One region of the Arthrobacter sp. FW306-06-A genome, then DNA from elsewhere that is predicted to be linked to it. Evidence: riboswitches for the same ligand, from Rfam matches in the RefSeq annotation. Region 1 holds a riboswitch; the other holds the start of a gene.
What was found. A riboswitch is a leader RNA that binds a small molecule or an ion and turns the genes downstream of it on or off. The one in region 1 is predicted to bind cyclic di-AMP.
Positions count from the first base shown of each region.

Region 2: another riboswitch for cyclic di-AMP. It lies ahead of LFT49_RS22015 (NlpC/P60 family protein); the one in region 1 lies ahead of LFT49_RS11425 (C40 family peptidase).

Region 1 is NZ_CP084552.1:2,478,301-2,485,994, forward strand. Features, by position in the region: gene LFT49_RS11380 (thioesterase family protein) at 1-398, opposite strand, end outside; gene LFT49_RS11385 (endonuclease/exonuclease/phosphatase family protein) at 556-1,233, shown strand; gene LFT49_RS11390 (NUDIX domain-containing protein) at 1,287-1,802, opposite strand; gene LFT49_RS11395 (DUF1918 domain-containing protein) at 1,856-2,047, opposite strand; gene LFT49_RS11400 (metallophosphoesterase family protein) at 2,120-2,626, shown strand; gene LFT49_RS11405 (glucose 1-dehydrogenase) at 2,791-3,684, shown strand; gene LFT49_RS11410 (DUF1810 domain-containing protein) at 3,722-4,165, opposite strand; gene LFT49_RS11415 (DNA alkylation repair protein) at 4,187-4,717, opposite strand; gene LFT49_RS11420 (TraR/DksA family transcriptional regulator) at 4,714-5,073, opposite strand; cyclic di-AMP (ydaO/yuaA leader) riboswitch at 5,364-5,534, shown strand; gene LFT49_RS11425 (C40 family peptidase) at 5,538-6,377, shown strand; gene LFT49_RS11430 (protein adenylyltransferase SelO) at 6,487-7,694, opposite strand, start outside.
Region 2 is NZ_CP084554.1:40,257-47,950, reverse strand. Features, by position in the region: gene LFT49_RS22040 (ArsR/SmtB family transcription factor) at 1-22, opposite strand, end outside; gene LFT49_RS22035 (ZIP family metal transporter) at 327-1,046, opposite strand; gene LFT49_RS22030 (ArsR/SmtB family transcription factor) at 1,301-1,702, shown strand; gene LFT49_RS22025 (heavy metal translocating P-type ATPase) at 1,699-3,651, shown strand; gene lspA (signal peptidase II) at 3,699-4,175, shown strand; cyclic di-AMP (ydaO/yuaA leader) riboswitch at 4,520-4,717, shown strand; gene LFT49_RS22015 (NlpC/P60 family protein) at 4,721-5,500, shown strand; gene LFT49_RS22010 (DUF3188 domain-containing protein) at 5,863-6,102, shown strand; gene LFT49_RS22005 (hypothetical protein) at 6,236-6,409, shown strand; gene LFT49_RS22000 (hypothetical protein) at 6,771-7,082, shown strand; gene LFT49_RS21995 (copper resistance CopC family protein) at 7,141-7,694, opposite strand, start outside.

The DNA of each region.
Region 1 (7,694 bases):
TCAGGGCCGGGTATGGCGGCGTCCTCGACGGCGGCCACCTCACCCGTGTCACTGGTCAGCATCCGCCACCCGGTGGCGCGGATCGCCGTCCTGCCGCCTGCTACCAGCTCGGCCTGCACAAGTTCGATTGTCCTGCCGGGCCGCAGCGTGGTGGTGTCGATCCTGAACTCACCGCCCGGGATCAGGCCAAGGATCTCATAGCTGATTCGCGCCATCCGCATGTCTTCGCGCGGCTCGTGCCGTTCCAGCCGGTCCGCCAGAAGGCCGGACGCCGGTGCCATGTGCTGTTCATGGACATTCCACGCTCCCTGGGCATGGATGGTGGACCGGAACGCTCCCTCCCCCAGGTCCTGGTAGTAAAAGTTGCCCCCGGCAAGTTCGGGCAGGTCTGCAGTCAAGGCTGGCCCCTTACGAAACGTTCAGTGAATTGCCACTAACTCTATCCTTCACGGGAACGGCGCGCCGGGACGGCCGGCGAAATGTTGGAGGGTGGGGGCGGCAATCGGACTAGAGTAAGGAACTGGTCCTGTCAGCAACCCTCAAAAGAGGTGTTTCATGCGCGTCATCAGCTACAACCTCCGCAAGCACAATGCCAGCGGCGAGCTCCTCGCCCTGGCACGGAACCATGACATCGATGCGCTGTGCCTCCAGGAAGTGGATGCCAGCGACCTTCCCGAAACCCTGGGCCCCCTGCACCTTGCCGATGCCACCAAGGGCAACCGGTTGGGCCTGGCCATCTATTACCGCACCAGCCGCTTCACTGCACTGGACACCCAGTCCTTCGCGTTGAAGAAGTCCATGCATGACAGGGTGCTGGCCCCGGCCCATGAGCGGCTGATCGGCACCAGGGTGATGGACAACGAAACCCAGCATGAGCTGGTGATCGGCTCCTTCCATGCAGCCCCGCTCACTGCCTCCAACTCGTTGCGGCGCAAGCAGATCCACGCAGCGCACGCCGAGCTGCTGAGCATGGGCAAGGGCCTGATGACCCTGATGGTGGGTGACTTCAACTACCCGTTCTTCACCAAGAACCTTGACATGCATATGAAGAACTCCGGATACGCCCTGTCCCTCAGCAACAGGCGGACCTACACCAGGTACAAGGTGTTCAAGGGCCACTTCGACTTCGCCACGTCACTGGGCCTGGACATCGCCAGTGTGGAGACGCTGCCGCGCGGCAATTCGGACCACCTGCCCATCCTGGTGACGGCCGAGTACGGCGAAGGCTACTAGCAGCGGCGCAGGCCGGGGTTCAGCAGCGTTCCCCGTTCACCAGGACTCCCCGTTTACCAGGACTCTCCGGAGTCCAGCCGCGCCAGCAGTTCCGGCCAGGCCGCCGCGAAACCCGGATGCAGCTCCAGGGCGTCCACCTCGGCTACCGGGATCCAGAGCAGCGCAATGCTTTCGGGATCGCTGATAACGGGCTCGAAGGACTCCAGCACCCGCACCACCACGGTGGTATAGGACCAGTAGCCGTGGTCCAGGACCGAGGTGAACAGCACTTCCACGCTCTCCGACGGGACGGCCGCCTCCTCGTAGGCCTCGCGGAGCGCGCCGTCCACCGCTTCTTCGCCCTCATGCAGCGCCCCGCCGGGAAGGCCCCAGGTTCCCCCGTTGTGGCTCCAGACGGCGCGGTGCTGCAGGAGCACCCCCTTGGCAGGGTCGTAGGCCAGGACGCCGGCCGCACCGAACCTGCCCCAGTACCGGCCCCGGTCCCCTTCCACCCAGGCGTCACCCGGGTCGCGCGGACCGGAGCGGGGCGGTGGGGTGGATGACGTGCTGGAGTACGGAAAGTGGTCCATTCGTCCAGTCTGACAGGTGGAGCGGCGGGGCGCAGTCCCGCTTGCACCGCCGGTCAGGTGTTGTGTGCGCGGTCGACGGCGAAATCGCCGCCGGGATACATGACCGTTTCGTGCCCGTCGTCAAAGCGGACAACATAGGGCGGGCTTCCGCCTTCGCCGCGGACTTCCAGGATCACCCCGTGCCGGTCCGAGGACCCTACGGTCCTTCCGTGCACGACGATGCGGTCGCCTTGGGCTGCCTCCATGGCAATCACCTCCCAGCCCCAGAGTACGACTGCGGCGGGCGCGGGAACAGAGCTTCATGGCAGGATGCGGATATGCCCTTGAACCTTGTCCTCATCGCCGATACCCACGTGCCAAAACGCGCCAAAGACCTTCCCGCCCAGGTGTGGCGGGCCGTTGAAAATGCCGATGTGGTGCTCCACGCCGGTGACTGGGTGGACGCAGCGCTGCTGGACGAATTCGAGCGCCGAAGCAGGCGTCTGCTGGGCGTGTATGGGAACAATGACGGCGCGGAGCTGCGCCGCCGCCTTCCTGAAACGGCCAGCGCGACCTTGGAGGGCGTCCGGTTTTCGATGGTCCACGAGACAGGGCAGGCGAAGGGCCGCGAACTGCGGTGCGAAGCGTTGTATCCGCAAGCCGATGTCCTGGTGTTCGGGCACAGCCACATTCCCTGGGACACCGCGTCGCCGAACGGGCTGCGGCTGCTGAATCCCGGGTCGCCCACGGACCGCCGCCGGCAGCCCTCCTGCACATTCATGGAAGCGAAGGTCGACGGCGGGCGGTTGGCGGAGGTCAGGCTGGTGGAAGTACGGCGGGACTGACGCGGCCACGCCGAAGGACCGCTTGGCAGGGCGGGGTTTCATTGCCTAGGCTGGGAACCGTAAGCATGCTTAGCTTTTTGGCTTGCTGTGATCCATTAATCGCAGGCTGCTTCAATTTCCGGGGCGACGAACCAGCCCGAGTCCGCACGAACAGGAGGACCACCATGACTGACCAGTACACCTTCCGTAATCCCGTGACTGCCTACGAAAAGATTTCCCCGCCCAAGCAGCACCAGCCCGAGCCGGGCCTCGACGCCGAATTGACGCCCAAGGCTGACCTGGGCGAAGAAACGTACCGCGGAACGGGACGGCTGGAAGGCCGCCGCGCCATCGTGACCGGCGCGGACTCAGGCATCGGCGCCGCAACTGCCATTGCCTTTGCAAGGGAAGGCGCCGACGTCGTCCTTTCCTACCTGCCCCAGGAAGAGGAGGACGCCTCCCGCATCGCCGGGATCATCGAGGCTGCGGGCCGCAAGGCCGTCAAGGTGCCGGGCGACCTCAAGGATTCCGCCACATGCCGGGAAGTCGTTGATACGGCGGTTGCCGTGCTGGGCGGGGTGGACATCCTGGTCAACAACGCCGGGAAGCAGGTGGCCCAGGAGGACCTGCAGGACATCACCGACGAGCAGTTCGACCACACCCTCAAGACCAACGTGTATGCGATGTTCTGGTTGACCAAGGCCGCCGTCCCGCACATGCCGGCCGGCTCAACCATCATCAACACCACCTCCATCCAGGCGTACAACCCGTCCCCCACCCTGGTGGACTACGCCACCACCAAGGCCAGCATCAACAACTTCACCAAGGGACTGGCACAGCAGCTGGCACCCAAGGGAATCCGGGTGAATGCCGTGGCCCCGGGTCCCATCTGGACGCCATTGCAGGTCAGCAGTGGCCAGCCCAAGGAGCAGCTGCCGGAATTCGGCCAGTCGACTCCCCTGGGCCGGGCAGGACAGCCCGCGGAGCTGGCACCCGCCTACGTCTTCCTGGCTTCACCCGAGTCCAGCTACGTGGTAGGGGAAACACTGAACGTCAACGGCGGCAGCCCCACGCCCTAGCCGGTTCCCCGGGCCTGGCTGATCCGCCAACCCGGCGTCAGCCAGCGGCGTGGCCAGCCAGGATCTCATCGGTGGCAGGGTCAGGCTCGCCGTCGAAGAACTGGGCCAGGACAGTCTTGAACACTGTTTCTCCGGGTGCCGCCCGGAGAAACAGTGTCATGGACGACCGCAGCTTCCTGGCATCAATGCCGCCGAAGATGTCCTCCGCGGACTGGTCTGCATGGTTGGCCAGGACCAGGGCGCACTCCAGGAGCCGCGGCCCCAGTACCTCATGATCCAGGTAGGCACGGGCCTCTGCGAGTGAGGAGATGGCGTATTTGCGGGACATTGCGCTCTGCCCCAACCCGGAGATCTGCGGGAAGATGAACCACATCCAGTGGCCGGACTTCCTGCCGACCTGCAGCTCCCCCAGCGCCTGGTCATAGGTGCCGCCGCTGTTTTGCGCGGCAACAAAACGGTCAAGGTCAAAGTGCTCATTCATGCGGATCTCCCGGTTTCGAGGTCAAAGGATCAAATCTTTTTCAAGGGCGGCTGCCGCCGCCTGAAGCTGCGGGTCGGGGTCGTCCCGCCACCGGGCCAGGACCGCGTTGGCCCGCTGCCGCTCGCGCTCCCCGAGGCCGGACAGCAGCGGCACCAGGACGTCGCCCAGGAGGGGCTGGATCAGGTCTGCAGCCTGGGCAGAACGAAGGAAGCCTTCCAGCCGGGTCAGGTCCGAGTGCCTGAGCAGCCGCACCCGTGACTGCAGCAGCACCACGGCCGCCAACCGGCGCTCAAACACGGGGCGGGAGCCGGGCCGGGGCTGTCCCCACAGGGTGGACGCAAGCATCACCGTGGTGTCGTGGTCCAGGTCCTTGAATTTGCGCAGGGCATCGCGCACCGTGCCGCGCACCGCTCCGATGGAGGAACCGTAAGAGTCCAGCACCCAGCCAAGCCGGTTCCCGACGTCGTCCGCCCGGTACCAGGCGCCCTCGTTCTGGAGGGTCCGGTCAACGAACTCCGCCGCCGCGGACACCACATCCGCAGGGCCAGTCATCGTCCCCGACCGGACGAGGCGTGGCGGATACAAAACGGTGTCCAGGGCCGCGCTTCCAGCCTGCCCTCCGCAATGGGCTCCCCGCACACGGCGCAGGTTCCATAGGTCCCCGCTGCCAGGCGGGCCAGCGCCGCGTCAATCTGGTCCAGGCCGGCCGAGCTCTGCTTCAGGAGCGCCGAAGCCTGCGAGAGCTCAAACGCGATCGTGGCCCCTTCGGGGTCGTGCTCGTCATCGACATTGGAGTCCTGCCGGGCCGAATTCGCTGCCTGGATGTCAGCCCGCAGCGCCGGCAGCAACTCCAGGCGCCGCGCCCGCTCCTCTTCGAGCAGTACCCGGAACCGGTCGAAATCTGGCATGCAAACAGCCTAGCGGTCGGATCGCGGAGCGCCTGAATGGAAACGGCCAGTTCCATGGAGCCGCGGCAAACATCCCGTGTCCGTGTCCGGGCCGTTACCTGTCCTGCAAGCCCGGCTATTAGCCGAGGTCGACACCGATAACAGCCGTAACGTCCAAACGTTTGCGGAATTCGAGAGGGAAACCTCGTATGTTATCCAAATGTGACAATGCCACCGCATGTGGGTTATGGTCTTCAGGTGTCCCTCTCAGACGGGACATTCCCATCAGTATGCCGAGCCCTGCCACTGATCATGGGATACAACCGCTCCAGCTGGCAGGGACGGGGGAACCAAGTTTCCGCGGCCACTTGTGGCCTTGGGGTTAAGTCGATAGCGCCTCCGTCCATTACGGGGTTGCTTCCGGCCGGGTATCTCCAGCCCGAACCCGACAGCTCACCCCGCAGGCATGGGAGAGGCGATCAACCGTGTCAAAAAATTCCACCACTGCCCGTCACCGCGCAACTCCGGCCCGCTCCATTGTTCTCGAGGGCCTCGCCGTGACAGCCAAGTCCCAGGCCCGCTCGCTGGGCCGCCCCGCGCTCGCAGTTGCTGCAGCGTCCGGCATTGCCTTCGGCGTCGGCGCCCCGGCCCACGCCGGTGTCACCGGCCCTGACACCACGGAAAAGACCAACGTGCAGGCGTACTCCGCACCTGTTGCGGCCCCGGCAGCGGCAGCAGGCAGCGTCCACACCGTAGTTTCCGGCGATACCCTGGGTGCCATTGCGTCTGCTAATGGCGTCAGCCTGAACAGCGTCCTGTCCGCCAACGGACTGGGCCTGTCCTCGATCATCTACCCGGGCGACCAGATCCAGATCCCCGCCGCCGGCTACACCGCGGCACCGGCACCGGCTCCGGCCCCTGCAGCAGCACCCGTGCAGACCGCAGCCGCCGCTCCGGCCAACACCGGCATGAACATGTCCTACGCCTCGGCCACCCCCGTGTCCGCCCCCACCGGCAGCGGCACCGGCGCTGCCATCCTGGCAAACGCCTACGGCCAGCTGGGCATCAAGCAGGACTGCACTGCCATGGTTGAGAAGGCGCTGCGCTCGGTGGGCAAGTCCGTTGGCGATCTTGCCCCCACCCAGTTCTTCCAGTACGGCACCGTGGTCGGCGCTCCTGCGCCCGGCGACCTGATCATCACCTCCGGCCACGTTGGCGTTTACGCCGGCAACGGCCAGGTTGTCAGCGGTGGCGTGAACGGCTACGACACCCAGGTGCACTCCATCAGCTGGCTCGGCGGCTACTCAGCGGTCCGCGTCGCCTAGTCTTCGCATCACCGCAGGCGCCCAACAGCGCAGGCATTAGACAGGAGGGCGGCAGCCGGTCATCCGGCTGCCGCCCTCCTGTCGCATCCGCCGCCTGCCCCCGCAGCCGTCAGGTCCCGCAGAAGGTCATATAGTTGCCGAAGTCCTCGGGGGCGCCTTCGGCGTAGCGTTCCAGCCCGGGCCGCTCGGTGAAGGGGTCACTGACTGCCTCCAAAAGCTGCTGCAAGGGTGACAGGTCTCCGGCCGTGGCAGCGGCCAATGCCTCCTCCACGAGGTGGTTCCTGGGAATGTACGCCGGGTTGACGTTGTCCATCAGCTCCGCGTCCGGTTCGAGTGCCTGCCACCGCTCCGCCCAGGAATCAAACGCAGCCAGATCAAGAACCATGCCGCGCACCGGACGAAGGTCGCCACGGGCGGCCTTGCCCAGGTTACGGAAGAAGAGGGTGTAGTCCACGGGACCGTCCTTCAGGATGGCAAGGGCGCCGTCCACCAAAGCGGACGTGGTTTCCTCGTCACTTCCCCCGCGGCTGCCAAGGCCGAGCTTGGCATTCATGCCACCGGTCCACGCCCTGCTGTAGTGGCCCCGGAAGCCGCCGAGCACCTCCACTGCGGGCGCAACCGCCTGCTCCTGGTCTTCGTGGATAAGCGGCAGCATCGCCTCCGCCAGCCGGGCAAGGTTCCATTCGGCCAGAACCGGCTGGTTGGCGTAGGCGTAGCGGCCGCTGACGTCGATTGAACTGTAGACGGCCGCAGGATTGAAGGCATCCATGAACGCACAGGGGCCGTAGTCGATGGTTTCCCCTGAGATGGTCATGTTGTCCGTGTTCATGACCCCGTGGACGAATCCCACCAGCATCCAGCGGGCCACCAGTTCCGCCTGCGCGGAGACGACCGACCCGAACAGTGCCAGGTAGGGGTTTTCGGCTTCCGCGGCCTGGGGGTAGTGCCTGCTGATGGCATGGTCCGCCAAGCGCTTCAGAAGGTCGAGGTTCTCGGTGGCACGCGCATATTGGAAGCTGCCCACGCGCAGGTGGCTGCTTGCCACCCTGGCCAGGACGGCGCCCGGCAGCATACCGTCGCGCCGGACCTGGCGGCCCGTGCCCACGACGGCGAGTGCCCTGGTGGTGGGAATGTGCAGGGCGTACATAGCCTCGCTGACGAGGTATTCGCGCAGCATGGGCCCGACGACGGCCCTGCCGTCCCCCGCGCGGGCGAAAGGCGTGCGTCCAGAGCCTTTGAGGTGGATGTCCAGGAGTCGTCCGCTCCGGTCCGTGACCTCGCCCAGCAGAAGCGCCCGCCCGTCACCGAGCAGGGGCG
Region 2 (7,694 bases), on a different contig from region 1:
TGGAACGTAATCGACGACTCATCTGAACAGATTATCATTTGTTCAGATATTGACGCCGCGAGTCATTCACCAGTTTTCAGTCTTGGTGCTGCCGTCCGAACCGCCAGGATGTCAGAACAGCAGGCGGGGCATGGCGCAGTACTATCTGTTGCGTGTGACGGCTGGTGTGATTGCGGCGCCTTTATGGCTCCCCGAGCCCCTGTTTCCGTCAAAGCATCTACGTCCTCGACCGTGAATCCTCCCTGGACGTCGGTGAAAGGATGGGGGAGATGGCCCGAGGGGGATTTCACTAAAGCGTCAAGGAATGCAGGCTTTGAGGCGGCTCTTTACAGTGCCCCCAGGATGTAGATGACGAGGAACCCGAGGAAGAACATGGAACCCAAAAACACCGTTTCTTCCTGTTCATGCGCTTCAGTCAGCAGTTCCTCCACCGTGAGATACAAAAGAGCGGCAGCACCAAAGGCGAGAACAAGGGCCAGTAGGGGCGCGCCGGCACCACCGAGGAAGATAGCACCGCCTATCGCACCGACGGCCGTCAGGAGTCCAAGTCCGCTGCTGGTTGCCGCTGCACGGACGTTGGATATGCCAATTTCCTTGAGCTCTACTGTCAAAGACAGTGCCAGGAACAGGATTTCGATGGTGAGGGCGATGGTGAGGATAAGCGCCTCCCTGGCACCCAGAACAGTCCCCAGCCCCACGAGTAAACCGTCCAGCAGCAGATCGATTCCGACGGCGGCCAGCAGGCCTGTCGGCAGTGTCCCGGACGCCGGGGACTTTCTGTCCATTTTTCGGCCCAGGGCGCCTAACGCCAGCATGACAGCTGCGCCTGCGGCAAAACCGGCGGCCGCGAACCCGAGGTTTCCTTCTGCCCGCAGGTCCGGTAGTACTTCTCCGGCCAATGCTGCCAGGACCACGCCCGCCGCGAAGTGTTGAATCGCACTGGAGAGTTTTGGCCCCGGGGGCTTTAGGACAGCGATGACCGACCCCAGGGCCGCCGCGGCGACCGGGAACGCGACCAGCACCAGCGTTTGGGCGGAAAGACTCACACTGTCAACACCTTTCAAACCACGCCTTGCTTTAGGCAACCCAGAGGACATGTGCCCTACCCGCCCAGTGCAGGCGGTCTTTTGCTGCCTCACGCTACCGCCAGCGCCCTACCGGAGTCACGGCAAATGTTTCGATATTTGAACCTCACCCCGCTCGGGACTCCGGACGGCGTGCCCGAAGCCCTCCGTCAGGTTCCGAAGGACGAGAAAACCCATATCGAGTTCCCATCGTTTTAATCGGATATCATCGCTGCATGACGATACAAATGGCTGGTTCGGGGGATGCTTGCGGTGGGCTTGAACCCGCAGCGGCTTTGTTTCATTCGTTAAGCGATCCGACGCGGTTGAACATCGTGAAGCGAATGGCCGCCGGCGAGATCCGGGTGGGGGATCTGGCGGGGGAGCTGGGGCTTGCCCAGTCCACCGTGTCCGCCCATGTGGCGTGTCTGCGCGATTGTGGCCTGGTCCAGGGCCGCGCGCAGGGCCGCAGCGTCCATTACTCGCTGTCGCGCCCCGAGTTGATGGACATGCTTGCCCAGGCCGAGATCCTGCTTGCCACCACCGGCAACGCGGTCAGCCTGTGCCCGAACTACGGCACCGGAAGCACCGGCGCCGTACTGACAAACGTGGAACTGACGAAGGAGAACGCCCGATGAGCGATGCCTGCGGCTGCAGCGACGACAAGCCCGAAACCGCGGCCGAAGAGGCCGAGGAAGCTGTCGGCTTCTGGCAGATCAACGAGATCCGGGCCGCCGCGATCTCGGGTGTGCTGCTCGTGGCCGTCTGGGCCCTGTCCCTGACCGGGGGCCCGGACTGGCTGCGCCTGGTCCTGGAAATCGGGGCGCTGCTGGTCGCGGCGTGGACCTTTGTTCCCTCCACCCTGCGCCGCCTGGTCAAGGGCAGGATCGGCGTCGGGACCCTGATGACGATCGCCGCCGTCGGCGCCGTCGCCCTTGGCGAGTTCGAGGAAGCGGCGATGCTCGCCTTCCTCTACTCCATTTCCGAAGGGTTGGAGGAATACTCGCTGGCCAAAACCCGGCGCGGCTTGCGGGCCCTGCTGGACCTCGTCCCGGCCGAAGCGACAGTCCTTCGCGGCGGAACGGAGGTCACCGTTGACCCGGCCGAGCTCGTTCCGGGGGACCGGATGGTCGTCCGCCCGGGCGAACGGCTGGCCACCGACGGCCGGATCATCACCGGCCGCACCTCCCTGGACACCTCGGCCCTGACCGGTGAATCCGTGCCGGTGGAGGCCGGTCCCGGCAGCGAGGTCTACGCCGGGTCCATCAACGGCACCGGGCCGCTGGAAGTCGAAGTCACCAGCACCGCGGAGAACAACTCCCTGGCCCGCATCGTGCACATCGTCGAGGCCGAACAGTCCCGCAAGGGACCCGGGCAGCGCCTGGCGGACAACATCGCCAGCAAGCTCGTCCCCGGCATCCTGATCGCCGCGGCCCTGATCATCGCCTTCGGCTTCATCGTCGGAGAGCCGCTGCTGTGGTTCGAACGCGCCCTGGTCGTCCTCGTGGCCGCATCGCCGTGCGCTTTGGCGATCTCCGTCCCGGTCACCGTTGTCGCCTCCGTCGGCGCCGCCAGCCGCATCGGCGTGCTGATCAAGGGCGGCGGCGCACTGGAAACCCTCGGCAAGATCCGCACCATCGCCCTGGACAAGACCGGCACCCTGACCCGGAACAAGCCCGAAGTCATCGATGTCGCCGCCGCCGGGACCACTACCCGCGAAGACGTTCTTGCCCTCGCAGCCGGGCTGGAGGCCCGCATCGAACACCCCCTGGCCCGAGCCATCCTCGCCGCATCCCCGGCCAGGGCCGACGTGACCGACGTGGACACCGTCCCCGGCGCCGGCCTGGAAGGCCGCTTCGAAGGCAAGACCGTCCGGCTGGGCCGCCCCGGCTGGATCAACGCCGGCGCCCTTGCCGGGGATGTCGAGCGGATGCAAACGGCAGGCGCCACCGCCGTCCTGATCGAATCCGCCGGCGAAGTCATTGGTGCCGTGGCAGTCCGTGACGAACTGCGCCCCGAAGCCCGGGACGTCATCGCCCGGCTGACCGCCTCCGGGTACACCACGGCCATGCTCACCGGTGATAACGCGATCACCGCCGCGGCCCTGGGCAAGGACGCAGGCATCACCGAAGTCCACGCCGACCTCCGCCCGGAAGACAAGGCCGAGATCATCCGGACCCTGAAGTCCCGCCAGCCCACCGCCATGGTCGGTGACGGCGTCAACGACGCCCCGGCCCTGGCCACCGCCGACACCGGTATTGCCATGGGCGCCATGGGCACCGACGTCGCCATTGAAACCGCCGACATCGCCCTGATGGGCGAGGACCTGAACCACCTGCCCCAGGTCCTGGACCACGCCCGCCGGACCCGGTCCATCATGCTGCAGAACGTGGGCCTGTCCCTGCTGCTGATCGCAATCCTGATCCCGCTGGCACTGGTCGGCGCCCTGGGACTGGCTGCGGTCGTCCTGATCCACGAACTCGCCGAAATCGTGGTGATCGGCAACGGCGTCCGCGCCGGCCGGATCAGCCGCAAGACAGCACTCCGGGCGGCCAAACCCGCGCCGGCACTGGAACCTGCCGCGTGAGCGTCCCGTCACCGGCAGATCCGGCAGATCCGGCAAGGACACCACCAATTGGCGCCAAAGCATGGCGGGTAAAAATTGGCCTGCTCGTCTCGGCCGCCGTGCTCGGGGTGGCCGACCTGGTTATCAAGGCCTTGGCCGAGGAACTGCTCTCCAACGGTGCCACGGTCGATCTGGGCCTGGTGAACCTGAAACTGCTGTACAACACCGGGGTCGCTTTCAGCCTCGGGGCTAACCTCGCCCCGTGGCTGGTCATTGCCGCGACCGCCATCATCGTCCTGGCCATGGCCTGGTACGCAGTGTCCACCGCCCCCGCCATGCCGGCGCTCTCCCGGGCGGGTGCGGCGATGGTGGTTGGCGGCGGTGCCGGGAACCTTGTGGACCGGATGGACGGGCGCGGCGTCGTGGACTACCTGCACAGCGGCTGGTTTCCCACCTTCAACCTCGCCGACGTGTTCGTCACCGTCGGCGTAGGGCTGTACGTGCTGGGCAGCCTGCTGGGATCCCGCGAACAGGAAAAGGCGTAACCAGCTGCAGTCCGGACACGGGCCTCCTGACGCTGGAAGTGACTTGCTCATCCTGGCCACGACGGCCGTATTAGCAGCGACCAACATCGATGACATTGCTTCCATGCTTTTCCGGTCCTTGAAAATGAAGGATCGATGGGCGCTGGGATTGAACGGCTGTGGAAGGCAGTGCAGGCACCGGCGGGGTCTGACCAGGTCACTGACGACATCCCCGAAAATACCCCCGCGTATCTGCCGGGTGCCAAGCAGGTTGTTACCACAGTCAGGGCGTTACGCAAATGTGACAAATGGGGCTTTTGTGACATAGGGTCTGACCGTGCCGGTTTCTCCGAATACGGCACTCCCGAGCAGACTTGCCTAACTCTGCCGCTGCCAGGGATCCGTTCGTAAAATTCGTCCGGCAGAGACGGGGAACCCAGAGTTGGCCCGCTTCGAGCAGGCCTTGGGGTGAAGCCGTGCCTGGTGCCTTTCGTGCACCACCGCGGCCGGGTGTCTCCCATCCGAATCCGACAGCTAACCTCGCAGGCAGTGGGAGAGGCCCTTTCATGCCCATGCGCAAAACTCACGGCCGCCACCGCGCGGTCTCCGTCCAGACCAGCGCCATCGCCGTGCTGTCCCAATCCGTCGCCGCAAACGCCGGCACCGCAGGCCGCCAGGCAGCCGTCCTCGCAGCAGCCTCCGGCCTCGTCCTGACCGGTGGCATCACCGCCGCCCAGGCAGCAGACACCCCGGCCCAGCGCGACGCCGAGCCGGCATCCACCCTCGAAGTCGCAGGCCAGGCCCAGACCCCGCTGACCGCCGACGCCACGATCCAGATCACCTTCGAGCGTCCCGCAGTGGAAACCACGCCTGCACCCGTCGTGGAAGCACCCAAGCCAGTCGCCGCCGAAGCGCCCAAAGCCACGGTCCCCGTGGGCGCTGCCACTGTGAAGCCAGCCGCTGCGCCCGCCAAGGCCCAGGTCACCGTCACCCCTGCCGCGCCGGCGCCCGCGCCGGCCGCGGGCGGGATCAACGCCATCATGCTGTCCTCCGCCTACGCCCAGATCGGTATGATCCAGGACTGCACACGGCTGGTCGAAAACGCCCTCAACGCTGCCGGCATCCCCGTCGGCGACCTCGGCCCGATGCAGTTCATGAACTACGGCACCGTCGTCACCGACCCCCAGCCCGGCGACATGGTCATGCAGCCCGGCCACGTAGGAATCTACGTCGGCAACGGCCAAGTCCTCAGCTCCGGCCTGAACGGCAAGAACGAAACAGCGGTCCACCCCCTGACCTGGATGACCTCCAAAGGCGCCGTGACCTTCGTGCGCGCAGGCAAATAAAACCACTGAAGGCCGGTGATTCAATGCCTTGGGGGCAATGAATCACCGGCCTTCAGCATGCCCTCGCACACTGGACCCTCTGTCGAGGGTCGAGTACCCTGCCTCTTACTCCGGTCCGGCGCCTCAAAACCTCTGCACCCTCACACCAAGGGACCGGAGACGCCGGAAGGTCCCGCCGAAGCCTGTTGTGCTGAGGTGCAACCGTACAGCCGAAGGCTCGCCCGTTTCCACGGACAGGCCCCGTGGCTGTTGAACCCTCCAGAGGAGTTCCGGCGAGAACGGCAAGACGTACTGCGGGCGCCAACCCCCTGCGTGGCGGCACGTGAAAAGGTGGGCATGGCTTTTCCGCATATGCTGGATGGGTGCTAAACGAGTTTTGGGCCACCGCACCTGCATCGTACAAAGCGGTTGTTTTCAGTGCCATGGCCCTGATTGCGCTGGGAATCGCGATTAACATTTTTGGCCAGACCGCCAAAAATGAGGCCCTGTCGTTTGCATCGCTGGCTGTCATAGGCGCGGGACTGCTGCTTCACGCTGCAGGGGTTGTCATCCGCGGACATCAGGTCCAGAAACGCCTTCGAAATTCTTCAAGAAAAGGATGACCCAGTGCAGAACGCTTTCGTCGCGGCTGGCCTGCAGGCCCTAAGCACGATGCCTACTCCCGGTCCCGGAACTGACGGGCTGAGGCCCGGTTTGAGTCCCGATCAGGTATCACCGGGATTTCTCGGGTTTCTGATGACCGCGTTTATGGTCATAGCCGTCGTGATGCTCATGGTGTCCATGACCCGGCGGATCCGCCGGGTTCGCTACCAGGCGCAGGTCCGTCTGCCAGGGCAGGACAGTCCGGACGCAGCGGATACGAACCTTGCCACCGCCGGTGAGCCGCAAGCCGGCAAGCCCACACCCTAACGAAACTTCCGGGGCCCTGTCGAGTGGTTCGCCAATATGTTCCAGCACCAGCCACGTGCATTGACGCAGTGGCTGACCTGCACGGACCTGGTGGACGCGCGAGTCCATTCATCCATTCCTGTACAGTCGTGAGGAGCCTCATCGCGCCCCACGGATGCTGTCCCGCCCCCGGGCCAGTCCTGACGATGATTCAAGGAACCGTATGACCGCTGAAAATACAATGGCCGAGGGTCCTCATCGGCCGGCCGCGCCGTCCCGGGCATCGGGTATGCCGCTTGGTTGCCGGCGTTTGTTGATGGTTGGCGGTATCTGCGTTCCAATCGGCCTCGTTGCCGGACCATTTTTGCTGCCTGCTCAACTGTTGGCCGTCGCGGGAATTGTCCTGCTGGCTGTTGCGTTGTCCCACGGGCCCGGTGAACGCTGGTTTTGGCGCTGGTCGTTGGCTGTCGCCGCGGCTGGTGGCCTGTGGCTGGCCGCTACGGCGGCGTACTACATCACGATCATGGTCGCCGCTGAGGCGTCTGCCCCGTTGCCGGTTTTCGCGCAGGGACTCTTTACTGCCGGGGCGGTGTCCGTTGCGGTCATGGCGGTCGCAGCCCTGACCGCGGCGCTGTTGAGGATGCTGGCGAATCGCCGGAAAGCCCGGGAAGCGGGAGCGTCTGTCCGGTCGTAGGCCGTTCCTGGGTTCTTTCCGGTGCTCCCGCGCGACGGGAACACCGGAAAGACGTAGGTCAGGAGCGCTGTCCGGCGTTTCTGCGGCGCACCCACCAGGTCACGGCCAGCGCCGCTGCCAGGATCCCGAAGGCGATTCCCACGGCCAGCGGCGCGTTATCGTCGTTGGGCCTCGGGGCCGTCGGCGGCATGGCGTTGGCGGTGTTTTGCGGGGCCTGCGAGGAGGCGGCAGCTGAAGGGGTTGCGGGTACCGACGGTTGGGATGATGCCGCGGTCGCGGGCGCTTGGACGGTGAAGGCGTAATTGCCTTCGATGGGGTGCCCGTCCGAGGACACGGCCCGCCAAAGCACCTTGTAGCTGCCCGGTGTCCCTGGGGCGATTTTGGTCGACAAGGTCGCCCCATTGACGCTTACAGTGCCGTCGCTGACGGTGTTCCCGGCGCCGTCGGTGACGGTGATGACACTCAGGTTCAGGGACGCTGAATCCGTGGGAGGCTCGGTGAGGGTCAGTGACACCGTTTCGGGCGCGGTGGCCACGACTGCGTCGCGGGCCGGAGCCGTGGAGGACAGGGCATCGTGGGCGACGGCAGGGGAGGCCACTGCGGCGGCGGGCA